2 regions of the Eubacterium sp. AM05-23 genome follow, and region 1 is predicted to be linked to the other one. Evidence: predicted binding sites of a transcription regulator. Region 1 holds the regulator's gene; the other holds the start of a gene.
The links. Region 1 encodes HrcA, which represses chaperone genes, less so after heat shock. Its sites were predicted from a motif close to TGTTAGCACTCNNNNNNNNNGAGTGCTAACA; they were not measured.
Positions count from the first base shown of each region.

Region 1 (3,917 bases):
TCAATTCCCCATTGTCAATTGCTTTTTTACTTCTGGTTAACCTTAACCATCGCTGGCCGTATGACCTTATCCTTAAAAGTGTAACCCTTCTGGAAAACCTCCAGAACAACCTGGTCGTCTTTTTCAGGATCTGCTCCAACGGCAACGCCGTGGTGGAAGTTCGGATCAAAGGCTGTACCCACACAGTCAATTTCCTGCAGGCCCTCCTCGTTCAGAACACCGATCAGCTGCTTGAAAACCATCTGGACGCCTTCGCGGTATTTGTCCGCATTGTCATCATCCGCCGCCGCTTCGGCGCGGTCCAGGTTGTCAAGCACTGGTAAAAGCTTTGTGACAAAGCCCTCAAGAGCAAACTGGTAAATGTCAGTCTTTTCCTTCTGCGTTCTTTTTTTATAGTTTTCAAAATCCGCCTGAAGGCGCATAAGACGCTCCATAGCCGCTTCCTCTGCCTTGGCCGCTTCATTTACCGATTTTTCAACATCCTCTACAGTTTCCTGTTCTTCTGTTTTCTGTTCCTCTGCTGCCTGTTCCTCCGTAGCTTCTTCCTTAATGGTTTCGTCTACGTTTTGTTCCATCTTTTCTTCCTTAGCCATTTAACCACCTATTTCATTAATAATTTTGTTAAGTTTGTGTTCAGTTCATTTCTTATATAATCAAGAACCGAGGAGACATTGTCATAATTCATCCTCGTCGGTCCTATGACCCCAAAAGCGCCTACGGTCTTTCCTTCCAGCTCGTAGGTTGTCGTAATAATACTGAATTCCTTCAGATTCTCATTATCATTTTCATCCCCGATGCTGATGTTAATCACCTGACTGGCGTCATCATTTGACAGGATCCCCGCCAGCAGCGGTTTTTCCTCGATCACATTGACCAGGTGACGGATTTTTTCCACATCACTGAATTCGGGATAGTTGAAAAGATTCGTCAGACCCATGGAGTGGATGTCTGAAGCCTCTTCCATCAAAGTATCCCTTAATACCGGAAGAATTTCCCGGAGTAAACTGCTTTCATCCGGGGACAATTCCTGAATCTGATCCACCAGCTCCATATTAATTTCCTGGAAGGAAATATTTTTAAGGAAGCTGTTTAAGACATTACTCAGTTTCAGGGCCAAAGTGGTGTCAATTTCCTGTGAAAGGGTCATTTCAATGTTCTTTGCCATCCCTTCATAGGTGACCACAATGAGTAAAACCCGTTCCTTGATCAAAGGAACAATCTGTACGTGCTTGCAGTTAAAGCAGGAAACCCGCGGCGACAGCACCACAGAGGTGTAATTGGTCAGCTGTGACAGCACCTTCGCCGTGTGGTTCATGGTGTTATCCAACTCCCTTGTTATTTTAAGATACCCATTATGGATGTCATTTCTCACAACCTTAGCTAATTTTTGAATTTGCATGATCTCATCGACATAATAGCGATATGCCAGCTGAGTCGGAATTCTTCCAGATGAGGTGTGCGGCTGCATTAAAAAGCCCAGGTCTTCGAGATCAGCCATTTCGTTCCGGATGGTCGCAGGGCTGATGCCAAGATTATAACGCTTTGACAAAGTCCGGGACCCTACCGGTTCGGCGGTATTGATGTAATCCTTAATGATTACCTCCAATATCTTCTTCTTTCTCTCTTTCAAGTCCATTTTGTTCACCTCTTTATTAGCACTCGTTACTTGTGAGTGCTAATATCTTGACTATAATATACCACCGGGTTCTTACTTTGTCAATAGATTTCTATAAGATAAATGTCAAGTTTTTAAGATTTAAACATTATTTAAGCAAGGAAACCTTTTGGTATATTATCCAAGTGAAAAGCTGAAAAAGAGAGGGCGTGCAGCGAAAACCGTTAAAGGATTTTTCCATTTTGCCGCGCGCCAAGATGCTTTATTTCGCAGAACCATCGAAGTCATGAGGTAACAGTGCCTTGCTCGCGGCGATCCCGCAAAATCCAACGGCGGTCCTCCGCTACACTCATCTCACTTATACAAACGCCACAAACACCTGATTCGCCAGATCCTGGCCCTTTGGGGTAAGGCGGATCACCGGCCCCTCACGCGTGAGAAGCCCCGCCGCCACAAGGTTTCCAATTTCCTCAAAATCTTCAAAAAAGCTGCTGCCAAACAGCCTTCGGTAATCCGCGTCGTTTACGCCGCACATGCGCCGCAGACCCAGAAACATAAAATCACCCTTTTTCTCCTGCACATCCAGTGTGTGCGCCTCGAGCACTGGGGCTTTCCCCTGTTCAGCCAGAGTACAGTAGTCCCCCATTGCCATCACGTTGGTGCGGCGCTCTTCCTTATAATAGGAGGCTGCCCCCAGTCCAAAGCCCACATAGGGCTTCATCACCCAGTACAGGCTGTTGTGGCGGCTTTCCCAGCCTTTCCTTGCAAAGTTCGATATCTCATACTGCTCAAAGCCCTTCTCTGCCAGGCCGTCGATGACAGCGTGCTGCATCTGGCGTTCCAGCGCCTCGTCTGGCAGCGCCAGTTTTCCCTGGCGGAGCAGGGTGGCAAAGGCAGTTCCCTCCTCGATTTTCAGGCTGTAGCAAGAGATATGCTTAACGGGCTCAAGGGCCGTCAGTCTCGCAAGGTCCCGGCGCACATCCTCCAGGGTCTGTCCCGGCAGGCCAAACATTAAATCCGCCGAGATATTCTCAAACCCCGCGCTTCCCAGCAGCTCCAGCGACGACTCAAAATCCGCGTAGGTGTGGATACGCCCCAGGGCTTTAAGCTCTTCATCGCTCGTGGTCTGGAGACCCAGGCTCACGCGGTTGAGGCCCATGCTGCGGTAAGCCCGGCATTTTTCGCCGGTCAGGGTTCCGGGATTGGCCTCAATGGTGGCTTCCACACCCTCCCCTGGCAGCTCAAAGCACTCCTGGATACAGTCCATAACCTGGCCGATATGATCAGCCGACACGTAAGAGGGCGTGCCTCCCCCAAAATAAACCGTGCGCGCGGACAGCCTGCCCTGCTCATCCGCGAAGGCCCTTATCTCAAGGCAGACCGCCTCAAAATAACGCCGGGCATCCGCCTCGCTAAGCCCCGCCCATGAGGGAAAATCACAGTAGCGGCACTTCTGCTGGCAGAAGGGAACATGCACATAAATTCCAACATTTTCCATTAAAACGCTCCTTTTTATAAAATATGATGAAAAAACAAATTGTCACCGGGACAAATTTAAGTCTTTATGTTACAATATATTCTATATAATAAAGTATAAAGAGTCAAAGGAGTGAACATATGAAAAAATTTGTAGGCATTGGGGCGCTTATTGCCGCGGCTGCCGCAGTCCCATATCTGATTCATAAAAAACGCCAGAAAAAGCTTCAGGCAGAAGATTTCAACCAGAGCGACAGCCTTCCGCTTCCAGAGAAAAATCCTTTGGAAACTGATTTCAAGGACGAAGACCACCTGATTTTCTGCGACGAGTCCAACCTGGGCAAACGGCTGATCCAGCTGGAAAATTCCATCAATATCCGCGACATCGGCGGCTATACCGGTCTGGACGGACGCAAGACAAAATGGCGCAAGGTGATCCGCAGCGAGGAGCTGGCCCACCTTTCCGATAAGGATGTGGAATACTTCGAAGAGCTTGGCCTCAAGCATGTCTTTGACTTCAGGGACGCCCCCAAGGCCAAAGCCATGCCGGACAAGCTGCCCTCCACCGCAGATTATAAAAACATTCCGGTACTCAAAAACATCCCCTTCAGCCACAACGAGATCAATTTTACAGCGCCTGACGGCATCGATCAGTTCATGCGCAAAATCTACCGCTACCAGGTCGAAAACGCCGCGCCGCTCTACGCAGAGATCCTCAAGGTCATGACCGACCCCGGCGAATACCCCATCCTGTACCACTGCACCAACGGCAAGGACCGCACCGGCTTCATGACAGCCCTCATCCTGCTGATCTGCGGCGTGCCGG
Region 1 covers NZ_QUDF01000002.1:246,189-250,105, reverse strand. Annotated here, with positions in the region: gene grpE (nucleotide exchange factor GrpE) at 27-593, opposite strand; gene hrcA (heat-inducible transcriptional repressor HrcA) at 602-1,636, opposite strand; gene hemW (radical SAM family heme chaperone HemW) at 1,974-3,113, opposite strand; gene DW091_RS03440 (tyrosine-protein phosphatase) at 3,233-3,917, shown strand, end outside.

Region 2 (3,917 bases), 200 kb from region 1:
GCGGTGAGCACAGGCATCGCGCAGGTGGCAAACCAAACGCCCTGTCTTTCCTCACAGACTGCAAACATCCTTTCAAGCGGATCATGGTCATAGCACAGAGGTGTAATAGGGTTAAAACCGTGTGAGCCGACAACCTTGTCGTAAATACCTTCATAATCCTGAACAAGGCGGATTCCTCTTCTGTAGGCCTCGCGGAGCCGGCCTTTTGCAGCCGTCGCGGTATTTGGGTTTGCAAAAGGGACTGGCTTATTGGCATATTTTAAAAGTAAAGCCAAAAACCCAAGCTCAGTCTCATTTTGTGTGAATTTTTTGGAGGTAAAACAGGGATTCGTCATCACACAATCTAGAACAGGACTGGTATCCGAAAGCTTAACCCAGTCAATAATATCTTTGTTTGTAAAAGCTCTTATTCGGCTGCCATCCTGTAAATAAGCAGAACCGGACACCGGAAGCTTTACATAACTGTGGCCGCCGATGTGAACGTTGCCCTTTGACGAATAGATTGTAAACTTCTTTGGCACGGTTTCTAAAGCTTCCTCAAGCATTTTTTCTTCGATATAAACCTTATCGCCTTCAATTCTTGCTCCATGCGCTTTAAAAACAGATAAAGCCTCTTCGTGTTCAAATTTTACGCCTACCTTTTTTAAAATAGTGAGCGTATGTGCGTGTATTTTTTCAATATCTGCCTTAGAAATATATTTTTCGTATACTTTCATCGATATTCTCCTCAATAATTTTGTATGGCGCCATTTACTTTAAGTTTATATAAAGCAAGGAATATGCCAAAAATAATATGAAAATTTGGCGTGTTTGGTCTGTTTTAAAGCGTTGCCAGGCGTAAAAAGAATAAAAAGCGTAAAGGTAATTGTCAGTGACAAAAAAATATACAGTTTATGTATTCCGGATAAGCCATGTTTTGAAGAAAGGTGTAAAATAATTTGTCTGTTTTGCGTAAAAAAGAAAATATTACTAAAATAAAGAGACTTCATTAAAAATTTTGTTTTTATCTATGAGTCAGTTTGTCAAGCTGCACCAGCATTGATGGTTATGATGCCAGTGACCAGAAGCTTTCAATCGGTATTGAGCGAGAGCTGCTTTTTCATATTTATGGCAGGCGCAATCTGAAAAGTGATCGGGTGGTCTGCAGGCGGATGGATTAATGGTTAGATTTTATCTGAAACGGTATATAAGTTATAGTGATCAATTAGAACTTTTGATATGAAATGGAGATAAAAATGAAAAAAATATTAGTGGTTTTGACCAATACTGCGAAATATGGAACGAAAAATGAGGCGACAGGTCTCTGGCTGTCAGAAGCGACTGAGTTTGTGAAAGAATTGATACAGGCTGGTTATGAAATTGATTATGTCAGCCCGAGGGGCGGCTATGTGCCAATCGACCCTCGCAGTCTGAAAAACGCTTATGTCAATGAGAGCGTGTTTGCTTTTTATAACTCAGAGGATTTCCAGAACAGAGCATTGGCAGACTCCCTTAAACCATCGGATATCAATGCTTCCGATTATTTGGCAATCTATTATACAGGCGGCCACGGCGTGGTCTGGGATTTTCCGGACAATAAAGATTTGCAGGCAATCAGCCGAGAGATTTATGAGCAGGGAGGTTATGTGACATCGGTCTGCCACGGATTAGCAGGGCTTTTGAATATAAAAACATCAGATGGAAGCTATCTTATATCTTGTAAAACACTCACAGGCTTTACAGAAACAGAAGAAATTCTAAGCGGAAAAAACCGCTTAGTGCCCTTTGGTACTGAGAAAGAAGCCAGGAAGCGGGGAGCGAAATTTGTGAAAAAACGCGCTTTTAGTTCTTTTGCAGTACAGGATGGGCATTTGATAACAGGGCAGAATCCCATGTCTGGACAGGCCGTGGCAAAATGCTTGCTGAAAAACTTAAGCAGTTATTAAAGACAAAAGGCGGATTGTGAAAAAAAGCGGCGTATGCAGCTAAATTTGCTTGTTGGGTAAAAATAAGAAAATACCGCTTGCAGAAACAGGTAATATAAAAAATAACGAAGCCTGAAAGGCGCATAACCGGAGAGCTTTCACAAAAAATATTAAGCAATCCTGAAATCCTGAAAAAAGTCATTAAATTTATTAAAAAGGTCTTGCAAATTTTGAGAGAATGGTTTAATATAATGTTAGCACTCGGAGGTAATGAGTGCTAACAAGAAGAAAATAATAAAAATCATAAATCATTAAAAATGGAGGAATCAAAAATGAGTTTAAAACCATTGGGAGACAAGGTTGTAATCAAAGTTAAAGAAGAAGAAGTAACGACTTCTAGCGGTATCGTATTACCGGGTTCTGCACAGGAAAAACCACAGCAGGGAACCGTTGTCGCTGTTGGCTCCGGCGAAATTGTTGATGGTAAAAAAGTGCCGCTGGATGTAAAGGAAGGCGATGAAGTTATCTATTCTAAATACGCTGGCTCCGAAGTAAAAGTTGGCGAAGAAGAATTCTTGATTTTGAAACAGTCTGACATCTTAGCAATTGTTGAATAATTCAGAAAACCACATTTAATAGATTATAAATTTTCAGGAGGAAGATTAAAATGGCAAAAGATATTAAATTCAGTGCAGACGCCAGAGAATCACTGATTGCTGGCGTAGATAAATTGGCAGACGCTGTCAAAGTAACCTTAGGACCAAAAGGAAGAAACGTTATCTTAGCAAAGAGCTACGGTGCTCCAACCATTACAAACGATGGTGTTACCATTGCTAAAGAAATTGAACTGGAAGACGCTTTTGAAAACATGGGCGCTCAGCTGGTCAAAGAAGTTGCTACCAAAACAAACGATGTAGCTGGTGATGGTACTACTACCGCTACCTTATTAGCTCAGGCTATTGTAAGAGAAGGTAACAGAAACGTTGTAGCCGGTGCGAATCCGATGGTTCTGAAAAAAGGGATCGAAAAGGCTGTGGAAGTTGTTGTTGACGAACTGAAAGCTAACAGCAAACCAGTAGAAACCAGAGAAGCAAAAGCTCAGGTAGCTTCCATTTCCGCCGCTGATACCGAAATTGGTGATTTAATTGCAGAAGCCATGACTAAAGTCGGCGACGACGGTGTTATCACTGTTGAAGAAGGCAAGGGCATGGGTACAGAACTGGAATTTACCGAAGGTATGCAGTTTGACAGAGGATATTTATCTGGTTACATGGTAACCGATACTGAAAAAATGGTTGCAGAATTAGACAACCCATATATCTTAATCACAGACAAGAAAATCACAAATATCCAGGAATTACTTCCAGTGCTGGAACAGATTGTACAGCAGGGCGCTAAGCTCTTAATCATTGCTGAAGATGTTGAAGGCGAAGCTTTAACAACCTTAGTACTGAACAAATTAAGAGGAACCTTCAACTGTGTCGCTGTTAAAGCTCCTGGCTTCGGTGACAGAAGAAAAGCCATGTTACAGGATATCGCTGCTTTAACAGGTGGTCAGGTAATCTCTGAAGAAGTTGGTCTGGAACTGAAAAACGCCGATATGTCTATGTTAGGACGCGCGCGTCAGGTTAAGGTTGACAAGGACAACACCATCATCGTTGATGGACAGGGAGACCGTGCGATCGTTGAAGAAAGAGTCGCTCAGATCAAGGCTCAGATTCCTGAAACCACATCGGATTATGACAAAGAAAAATTACAGGAACGTCTGGCTAAACTGGCTGGCGGCGTAGCAGTTATCCAGGTTGGTGCCGCTACCGAAGTTGAATTGAAAGAACGCAAATACCGCATCGAAGACGCATTGAACGCGACAAGAGCTGGTGTCGAAGAAGGTATGGTACCTGGTGGTGGATCTGCGTTCATCGAAACCTTAGACAAGGTAGATGCTTTAATCGATACCTTGGAAGGCGATGAAAAAATCGGCGCTGCTATCATCCGCCGCGCGATTGAAGAACC
Region 2 covers NZ_QUDF01000002.1:42,963-46,879, forward strand. Annotated here, with positions in the region: gene DW091_RS02490 (trimethylamine methyltransferase family protein) at 1-716, opposite strand, end outside; gene DW091_RS19995 (hypothetical protein) at 1,020-1,160, shown strand; gene DW091_RS02495 (type 1 glutamine amidotransferase domain-containing protein) at 1,236-1,925, shown strand; gene groES (co-chaperone GroES) at 2,237-2,521, shown strand; gene groL (chaperonin GroEL) at 2,572-3,917, shown strand, end outside.
Region 2: groES (co-chaperone GroES) is a predicted target of HrcA. The motif match lies at 2,157-2,187, and genes of this name have one in related genera.